DNA from 2 places in the Citrobacter farmeri genome. Region 1 is predicted to be linked to the other one. Evidence: predicted binding sites of a transcription regulator. Region 1 holds the regulator's gene; the other holds the start of a gene.
What was found. Region 1 encodes CRP, which controls carbon source genes, mostly activating them, when cyclic AMP is high. Its sites were predicted from a motif close to ATGTGANNNNNNTCACAT; they were not measured.

Region 1 (5,179 bases):
GCGGCGTTTGACATCATCAACAATCAGGATGTGCTGGGCGGCGTGGTGGCGAAACGGCAGAAATTTGTTCAACATCTGCAGCAGATTGATGAGCAGTACCACGTGTTCAGCGACATTCGCGGTATGGGCCTGTTGATTGGCGCCGAATTGCAACCGCAGTACAAAGGACGCGCGCGCGATTTCCTCTACGCGGCAGCGGATGCTGGCGTGATGGTGTTAAATGCCGGCCCGGACGTGATGCGCTTTGCGCCGTCGCTGGTGGTGGAAGAGGCGGATATCGACGAAGGGATGCTGCGTTTTGCTGACGCTGTTGCGAAGGTTGTTGCCTGATGGCGCTGCGCTTATCAGGCCTACAAACGTCTGTAGGCCGGATAAGGCGTTACGCCGCCATCCGGCAATCAGTGTTAACCCCGCATATCCCGCAACCGGCGACTGAGCCAGATGCCGTGGTGCGGCCGCTGACGCCATGCCATAGAAGAGATGGTGTGCATGGTGTTCAGGTGACCGATAACGCGTTGCAGATGCTGTTCCAGGGTGCTTAACGGTCCGTGGGAAAGCATCTCTGGCGCTTCCAGGATATTCACATCCCCTGAGCCACCAGGTCCATCGTACTCCAGTCGCTGCTGGCAGCGCTGAAGAGCAATTTCACACGATTGCAGATATCGCTGCGCCAGGTCCGGCGTCAACATCGTATGCTCACGCGCCAGCGTGGTCATGGCATTGATGTGTTCGACGATAAACTGGCTGTGTGTCACCCACAGTTTCATGTCTTCCAGATAATGGGTATTAAAGCCGGGTTCCTGCATTGCCTGATTGAGCGAGTTAAACAGGGTGTTGTGCGCCTGGTTGACCCGCATACGTTGCCAGGCGAGCGGCGTGGGTTGCGGATCGTTGCTCAGAATCAGGCGAATGGCCTCCTGATCGGCTTCCAGTGCGTCATGGGCGTTTTTCCGCAACAGACCGCTCTGCCATTGCGGCCACAGCCAGACGGTGCCGCCAAACGCAATCAGGCAGCCGATGACCGTATCGATAAATCGCGGGATGATGAACTGTTCTCCATCCAGCGTCAGCAGTTGCAGGGTATATACCGCCGTGACGGTAAATCCAACCGTCGCCCAGCCGTAGTTTTTGCGGATGGTCAGATAGCTGACCAGGGTGATCGCCAGCATCAGGGCCAGCGTATATCCCTCGGGAATATGAAAGTGCAGCGTCACGCCTGCGATAATCAGCCCTACCAGCGTTCCCGCCGAGCGGTGCAAAATACGCACGCGGGTGGCACCGTAACCGTTTTGCGTCACAAACAGCACCGTCATCAGGATCCAGTAAGGTTTCGGCAGATGTAACGCCGTTCCCATGAGGCTGGCTATGCTGAGCATGACGCTGATTCGCCCGGCGTTACGCAGCGCCGGAGATTTCAACGAGAGGTAGTTTTTCAGTGCCGGAAGCAAGGGTAACCGACGCTGTTTATCGGCCATCAGATCGCGGGCGTAAAGCGGACGCTGGGTGCGAAGCACGCGGGCGATGCGACTGAAGTGCCAGTAGCAGAACTGTCCGACGGGGTTATCCGGATGCTGATGAGCAATTTTTCCCAGTGCACCAATCTGCTTTTGCATGGTGAACCGCGTCGGTAGTCGGTGATAGAGAATGTCATCTCCCAGTACGCGCAGGCGAGCGGCGACCGTTTGTGCATTCCAGCGAATGACCTGCTCCGCGTGACTGCGCTCGACCAGCTTTTGCACTTCTTCCGGCTGATGCAGGCTGACGGAGATATGTTCCTGCAAATCCAGCGCTTCCTGAAAGGCGCGCAGCATCCGTTTGTAGTCGTTGTTGCGGTGCGCCGATAGCATGTGCATCTGCTGATAGCACTGGGTGATGAGGTCGACGGCTTTCTGCTGGCGAACCAGAAGCGGCGGCAGGGCTTTTTCCGGGTCAGTGTGTTGGGTCAGCATGCTGTATTTGGCTTCGCAGTAATCCGCCAGTTCCCGGTATAACAGGCTTAGTGATTCGCGAAGCGGCTGCTCACGCCAGAGCCAAAACCAGAACCAGTTAAACAGCCCGTACCATAGCGTGCCCAGCGCGTAGATCAGCAGAGGCTCCCAAACCGGCATGTTCCCTGCCAGGCTCAGTGTGAAAATCGCAGCAATCAGTGAGGCCGGGAGCAGGCGGGCGTGAAGAGAGCTCAATTCTGCGGTGACGCCGAGCGTGAGTGTCAGACCGGTCAGGATCAGTGGCAACGGTACCGCCTGCGCCAGCATAAGTTGCATGATTAGGCTACAGCCAGCGAACAGCGATGCACCGATGATCAGGCGTTTGAAAAAGCGTTTGTGCGGAGTATCAAGCCCGGCAATGTTGCAGCAGGCGGGAACGAGAGAGAAAAGCAGGCCCAGATGTAACTGCCCGATGAGCAGGCCAACGGCCACGGGCAAACAGAGCACCAGCGTTTGACGTAGTGCATAGTTGATTTCTGGGTGATAAATCAGTCTGCGCCACATTGGCAAAACAAAAATGACGCGCTACCCGGTAGCGCGTCATTTCCGATGAGATTAACGAGTGCCGTAAACGACGATCGTTTTACCGTGAGCGGAGATCAGGTTCTGATCTTCCAGCATCTTCAGAATACGACCAACGGTTTCGCGAGAGCAGCCAACGATCTGGCCAATCTCCTGGCGAGTGATTTTGATCTGCATACCGTCCGGGTGAGTCATCGCATCAGGCTGTTTCGCCAGATTCAGCAGCGTCTGGGCGATACGACCGGTCACGTCGAGGAAGGCCAGGTTACCGACTTTCTCCGAAGTAACTTGCAGGCGGCGAGCCATTTGGGAAGACAGGCGCATCAGAATATCCGGGTTCACCTGGATCAACTGGCGGAATTTCTTATAGGAAATTTCAGCCACTTCACACGCTGTTTTCGCTCGAACCCATGCGCTACGTTCCTGGCCTTCTTCAAACAGGCCCAGTTCGCCAATGAAATCACCCTGATTCAGATAAGAAAGGATCATTTCTTTTCCTTCCTCATCCTTAATCAACACTGCCACTGAGCCCTTAACGATGTAGTACAACGTTTCTGCTTTTTCACCCTGGTGAATCAGCGTGCTCTTGGACGGGTACTTATGAATGTGGCAATGAGACAAGAACCATTCAAGTGTCGGGTCTGTTTGCGGTTTGCCAAGCACCATGCGCGATTATCCTCTGTTATAAGCTGTCTCCAGAGCCAAAAAAATCCGCTGTCTCTGGGGTTGCAAAAATGTGCTTCCCGCGTCCTGGGAAGAGGCTGTCAAAAACGAACTGCAGCCTTTAATGTGAAGTCCTCTGCATACATGCAGTACATCAATGTATTACTGTAGCATCCTGACTGTTTTAGCATAGCTTTAGCCGTGTGTCTCCTGGTGTCTCGCTTCAGCATGACGGAGGTCGCCTTCCGTTGCGAGAATTGTTATGTACGCGTAATCTGTCAGGAAAATTGACGCACTGGAGTTAAAAAATATGCAAGCGCGTGTTAAATGGGTTGAGGGGTTAACCTTCCTGGGTGAGTCGGCTTCCGGTCACCAGATTTTGATGGACGGTAACTCTGGTGATAAAGCGCCGAGCCCGATGGAAATGGTGTTGATGGCGGCAGGCGGTTGCAGCGCGATTGACGTGGTTTCTATCCTGCAAAAAGGCCGTCAGGATGTGACGAACTGCGAAGTGAAACTGACGTCAGAACGTCGCGAAGAGGCGCCACGCCTGTTCACCCACATCAATCTGCACTTTATCGTTACGGGTCGCGACCTGAAGGATGCCGCCGTTTCGCGTGCGGTCGATCTGTCGGCGGAGAAATATTGCTCCGTGGCGCTGATGCTGGGAAAAGCGGTCAATATTACCCATTCGTATGAAGTGATTGCTGCCTGATGATCATGGCCGGATAACGCCACGTCGCTGTCCGGCAATATCTCACCTTACTCGATTTTCTTTCCTTCCATCAGTCGCTGCACCAGCGGCAACATAATGAGCTCCATGGCCAGCCCCATTTTGCCGCCAGGTACCACCAGTGTATTGATGTGGGAAATAAATGAACCCTGCAACATCGCCAGCAGCCAGGGGAAATCGATCCCTTCCAGATTGCGAAAATGAATCACCACAAAGCTCTCATCCAGTGATGGAATGCCCTTGGCAGCGAACGGGTTTGAGGTGTCAACGGTGGGTACACGCTGAAAGTTAATGTGGGTGCGGGAGAACTGCGGCGTGATGTAGTTGATATAGTCGTCCATCGAACGCACCACTGAATCCATCACCGCCTCACGAGAATGGCCTCGCTCGCTGGTATCACGGATCAGTTTCTGGATCCACTCCAGGTTCACGATGGGAACCACGCCGACCAACAGGTCAACATGGCTTGCAACTTCATGCTGCGGCGTCACGACGCCGCCGTGCAGCCCTTCATAGAACAGCACGTCAGTAGGTTCCGGCAGGGCTTGCCATGGGGTGAAAGTCCCTGGCACCTGGTTCCACGGGACGGCCTCATCGTAGGTATGCAGATATTTGCGCGACTGGCCTTTGCCCGTCTGACCATACTCAATAAATGTCTGTTCCAGCAGACCGAAGTCATTGGCTTCGGGGCCAAAATAGCTGATGTGGCGTCCGGCGTCGCGCGCCTTGCGGATCGCCATATCCATCTCCGGACGGGTATAACGATGAAAACTGTCGCCTTCCACCTCGGCGGCGCGCAGGTTGAGCTGCGCAAAAATTTTACGAAACGCGAGGCTGGTGGTGGTAGTCCCCGCGCCGCTGGATCCTGTTACCGCGATCACCGGATGTTTGGCAGACATGTTAACTCCATCAATAAATTGATTTTTTATTATAGTCGGCCGATAGCGTGCGGGTTATTCGCGAAATTGTTTGCGCGGCATGATGTTGACGGTTTCGTGCAACTCAGACCACACCAGTATCGCTTCTCCACACTGTAACTGGCGTTTAACGTCGGCGACTTTTTGCTCAAGGGTTCGTTCATGTTCACCATAATCGGTGCCTTCGCGCAATACAAAGCTTTCGATCAGATTGTCCAGCGTCTCAGGGGAAAGGTCCTGCCAGGGGATCTGCATAATTATGCCTCCAGATACGGGGTCAGCCAGTCAGGAATGCGCGACTCAAGCCACATTTCTGGCCGACGCAATGTCCCGCCGATAAACCCAACGTGACCACC
Region 2 (5,179 bases), 2.3 Mb from region 1:
CTTTTCCCTGCCAGCGTTAATTTATCAATCACCGATTTAAACAATTTCTCTTCTTCATGCTGTTCGGCAACATACCATTGCAGGAAATTAAAGGTCGGATAATCCTGACTGGTCATCGCGGCATGCGCCAGTTCGTTAATTTTCTGGGTGATCAACTGCTCGTGTTCGTAGGTCACGCGGAATAATTCGTCCAGCGAAGCATATTCTGCAAAAGGCGATGAAACGGTATTAATACGTGGCAAGCTGCCGGTATCGGTCAGATAGTCGAACAGGCGCTGCATATGGGTCATCTCTTCCTGCGCATGGCGACGCAGGAACGCGGCGGCCCCTTCAAAGCTGTGGTAGCTGCACCAGGCACTCATCTGCTGATAGAGCAGGGAGGAATATAATTCCAGGTTCATTTGCTCATTCAGTTTGTCGATCATTTCTGTTTTCAGCATGACTTCGCTCCACAAAATTCATAAATATGTTGATGTGGCGTCACTATAATTTGTTATTTAAATATTTGCAAAAGGTAAAATAATAAATTTAATTATTAAAAATACGAATGGGAATAAAACGCATTTGCGGTTTAATATAATCAGCGTCTGATAAATCAGGCCAGCCAATACTGGCCCATAAATTAATAATAATGAGGAACCGTTTGCGAAATGGCGACGCCCTGACATTGCCAGGAGAGTGTGATTTTTGTGTTCATACACAGCGATCCGGCATAAACGCTACAGGTGCTGACGGGTTGACCGAATGGCATGGCGCTGGCATAGCCTAACTGCTGACACGCACGCGTGGCAGTACCCTGGGCGATATAGTTATCGGTATGGGCATTTTGCAGCATCGCCTGATCGTAACTCAACCGTACCACGCCGGTTGTCGCGCTGGCATCACTCACCTGCGCCTGTCTGTTGATCGTGCATCCGGTCAGGAGTATCAGTGAGAGGGCAATAAAAAGAGTCTTCATGGTATCGCTCTGAATGTTCGGTGATACGCTATCCTAATTCACGCAGCGGCGTTTCAATGGCCTGAATAACTTATAGATCAGCAGCGACTAATCCACACGACGGAGGGTGTTTTGCGGTCAGTGGACGAAAATGTGAAACCGCTCTTCATTTTTAAAACTATCTTTCATAAAATTTGAAAGTATGTTTGCTAAGTAGTACTGTGCGGTATCGTGATTGATTCAAGACGGGACTTCCCGCATCGCATTCAGGAGAAGACAGAATGAAAATTGCATTGATGATGGAAAACAGCCAGGCGGGCAAAAACGCCATCATTTACCGCGAACTTAAAGCGGTTGCCGATGAAAAGGGCTTTCCGGTTTTCAACGTCGGGATGAGCGACGAGAATGACCACCATCTGACCTACATCCATCTCGGCATCATGGCCAGCATTCTGCTAAATTCAAAAGCGGTTGATTTCGTCGTGACCGGTTGTGGTACAGGCCAGGGGGCGCTGATGTCGCTGAACATCCATCCGGGGGTGGTGTGCGGTTATTGCATCGATCCGGCGGATGCGTTCCTGTTTGCGCAGATTAACAATGGTAATGCGCTGTCTCTGCCATTTGCGAAAGGATTTGGCTGGGGAGCAGAACTGAACGTGCGCTTTATCTTTGAGAAAGCCTTTACCGGCCGTAACGGCGAAGGTTATCCGCCAGAGCGTAAAGAACCGCAGGTGCGTAACGCAGGAATTCTCAATCAGGTTAAAGCGGCAGTCGTTAAAGACAACTATCTTGATACACTGCGCGCGATCGATCCGGAACTGGTGAAGACAGCGGTTTCCGGTCAGCGTTTCCAGCAGTGTTTCTTTGAAAATGGTCAGAGTAAAGAGATTGAAGCGTTTGTTCGCGAAATCCTCGGGTAATCTTTGCTGAAAAGCCGGATGGCGCAATGCGCTTCCGGCTTCACACATTACTGTCTTACAGACACCGCGCTCCCCGCATCTTTCGCCAGCCGCAACGTATCCACCATGCCAATCAGGCAAATAAGCGCGATGGCCACAAATGCCAGACGAAAGCTGATGCCAGGAACTGCGTTTATTCCCAGCCATTCACTCACATTCGCGCCAATACGAATACCGATTGCACCCAGTGAAATCCCCAGTCCAACGGCCAGCTGTGTGGCGGTGCTGAACAAGGTATTCGCATAACTCATCTGGACGGAAGGAACGTCTGCGAAAGCCAGCGTGCTGATACCGGTAAACTGAATCGAACGGAAGACGCCACCAAGGTACAGTATCAGCAGAATAAGCCAGACGGGAGTCGAGGGGGTGAGTAGCGCGCAGGCGAGTAGCGCCAGCACATTGAGCGCGCCGTTAATCAACAGTAGCTTTTTAAAGCCTAACCAGCGGATAAGCGGCGTGGTCGCGGGCTTAATCGTCAGATTGCCGACAAACACCGCCAGAACCAGTGAACCGGCCTGAAAGGCATTCATGCCAAAACCCACCTGAAACATGAGCGGCAAAAGAAAAGGCACAGCGCTGATTGAGGCGCGGAACAGCGAGCCTCCGTACATGGTGACGCGAAACGTTGGCACCTGCAGGGCGTCGAGGCGAATCATGGGATAGTCTGCTCGACGGAAATGGCGCAAAGAAAAGGCAAATGTTCCCACGCCAAGCGCCAGCAGAGCTATCGTCAATACGCCTTCGGGATGTTGGGCGCCCAGTAACTCCATCGCATAGACCAGGCTGACCATCGCGATGGCGGTGGCGATGAAACCAGCAAGATCGAAAGGACGCCGATCGTCATCGCGGATAGTGGGAATAAATCGCAGCGCCAGTACGATCGCCAGCAGCCCCAGCGGCACGTTAATAAAAAAAATCCAGCGCCAGTTGGCATAGCTGGTGATAAAGCCGCCGAGTGGTGGGCCAATAATGGGGGCAACCAGTGCAGGCCAGGTTAAGGTGGCGATAGCCGTAATTAACTGATGTTTTGGCGTGGTGCGCAATACCGCTAAGCGACCCACCGGAACCATGAGTGCGCCACCCACACCCTGCAGGATACGCATTGCCAGGAAACTCTCCAGCGTCGTGGAAAGGCCGCACAGCACTGACGCGAGGGTGAAAATAGCGAGGGCAAGCGTAAAGATTTTGCGCGCGCCAAAACGGTCAGCTATCCAACCGCTGGCCGGGATGAGTACCGCGAGGGTAATCAGATAGGCGCTGATACCAATATTTAAATCAACCGCCTGAACACCGAAACTTTTGGCCATATCGGGCAGGGCGGTCGCGATCACCGTGCCGTCAATAAACTCCATGAAAAACGCCCCGGCGACGAGCAGAGCGGCAGGGGAGATACCGCGTTTGCTTTCTACATTTCGATCTTCTTGCATCTTGTTCTTGCCACTATAAACCTTTACCGGAACGGATGATGACGTAGATGACTGATTTACCAGCTAAACAGGCAAAAATGGAAAAGTACATAAGCTTAAAAATGTGATTCACATCACAAATTAGTTGATTTTTGTGATGGTGATCATATTATATGCGCACAGACAGTAACACCTGCATAACAACATAGTTGGAGCCATGCCATGAAATTGCGCAAAATCCTGAAAAGCATGTTTGAAAATTATTGCAAAACTTTCAAAGACGTACCGCCAGGCGCTATGTTCTGATGAAAAAACCTGCTTCGGCAGGTTTTTTTATGCCTGTTTCATGCGGTGGCAAGTCTGGCTATCGTTTCGGCGTCTGAATCGGTACTATGACGGCCTTTCAACATTATCAGGAACGCATACTATGTCCCAACCGCTGAATGCCGATCAGGAACTGGTCTCTGACGTTGTTGCCTGCCAGCTCGTCATAAAACAAATTCTCGATGTTCTCGACGTGATTGCTCCCGTCGAAGTTCGCGAAAAAATGACCAGTCAACTGAAAAATATTGATTTTTCAACGCATCCCGCTGCTGCCGATCCCGTCACGTTACGCGCTATCCAGAAAGCGATCGCGCTGATTGAACTGAAATTCACGCCGCAGGGCGAAGCCCACTAAAATAAACCGTTGTTTTAGATTTTAGAAATACTTTTTGCGATACCTCCCCAAAGTGGGAGGCATCAGGCTGAAAGGACTTTGCTAATTGGCCTGCAGGGGAGTGAAATGCAGGCCAATGACAGGGTCAATTAATGCTGTTGGTAATTGACGACGTTGAGTACGTGCTGATCGGTCTGTGCCGGACACAGTCCTGCGCGTTTGGCGCTACGCACTTCATCAAGAATAGTTTGCAACAACAGTCCATCTTGCTGCTGTTCTTTTTCCAGATCGTGGAGAAAATCGAGGGTTGGAGCATCATTCAGCGCTTCAGCTTCGTTGGTCAGTTGCGAAAGCGTGCTGGCCCGTTGTTCATAATCATCTATCGTTTTCTGAAACAGCTCTTCCAGCGAATGTAAATCCTCACCCTGTACGTCGATGGCCTTAACGACGGGATTTGCCCCCGCATTTTTCATGAAGTTAAACATGCGCATCATTTGGGTGACGTTACTCTGAGCCTGAGTACGTAAGAAAGTCGCAGTACCCATCAGACGGTGTTCGGAACACCACTCACTCAGATGGAGGTAGAGATTGGAAGCATAAAACTCAAGATTCATTTGATTGTTGAGTTTGTGTACCATTCCAACTGCAGCCATATCAATATCCTTATTTCCTGATAGAAGGGGTGTGCAAAGCCAAGGTGCACAACTTACTGTTAGCAGAATAAATCCATTCCGCCGGTCCATTATGTGATCGAAGAGTCAATTTCGTTGCGAATCGAAAATAAGCTTACCCTCATCAAAGGAATAAGAAAATCCTTAAATGGCGTTATTTATGATTTTTTACATATTACTGAAGCTAATACATCATGTTGCCACGGGTAAACATAATGTGAATTTATATATCTCTTTGATTTAATGGTTAAATGATTTATTTGTTAGTTTTGAAATGGTGTTTCAAGTCACAAAACGGAATGATTTCGCATGGTAATATCAGATTATTGATAATTTCTTCCGTCCCTGCCGCGATAATAATCCTGTGAAACGGTTTTGGCCGAAATAACCCAGCTTATCTCTTGCGGAAATCAGGGCGGCGACAGCGTGTTTAATTATAACCGAATGATTAATTCGTCATTTTCGGTGTTATCAGCATGTAATAAATGAGGGATGGTGAATGACAAGAGTGGCAGTCTTGCTGGCATCAGGTTTCGAAGAAGCGGAAG

Region 2: azuC (stress response protein AzuC) is a predicted target of CRP. The motif match lies at 3,425-3,442, and genes of this name have one in related genera.

The regions. Positions count from the first base shown of each region.
Region 1 is NZ_CP077291.1:4,399,184-4,404,362, reverse strand. It holds gene argD (bifunctional acetylornithine/succinyldiaminopimelate transaminase) at 1-330, shown strand, start outside; gene I6L53_RS20860 (YccS/YhfK family putative transporter) at 405-2,492, opposite strand; gene crp (cAMP-activated global transcriptional regulator CRP) at 2,544-3,176, opposite strand; gene I6L53_RS20850 (OsmC family protein) at 3,484-3,888, shown strand; gene I6L53_RS20845 (phosphoribulokinase) at 3,936-4,805, opposite strand; gene I6L53_RS20840 (YheU family protein) at 4,860-5,078, opposite strand; gene I6L53_RS20835 (hydrolase) at 5,081-5,179, opposite strand, start outside.
Region 2 is NZ_CP077291.1:1,860,011-1,865,189, forward strand. It holds gene ftnA (non-heme ferritin) at 1-440, opposite strand, end outside; gene I6L53_RS08755 (YecR-like family lipoprotein) at 623-958, opposite strand; gene I6L53_RS08760 (RpiB/LacA/LacB family sugar-phosphate isomerase) at 1,219-1,857, shown strand; gene I6L53_RS08765 (MFS transporter) at 1,905-3,323, opposite strand; gene azuC (stress response protein AzuC) at 3,525-3,608, shown strand; gene I6L53_RS08775 (DUF2766 family protein) at 3,730-3,981, shown strand; gene I6L53_RS08780 (non-heme ferritin-like protein) at 4,110-4,613, opposite strand; gene I6L53_RS08785 (DJ-1/PfpI family protein) at 5,131-5,179, shown strand, end outside.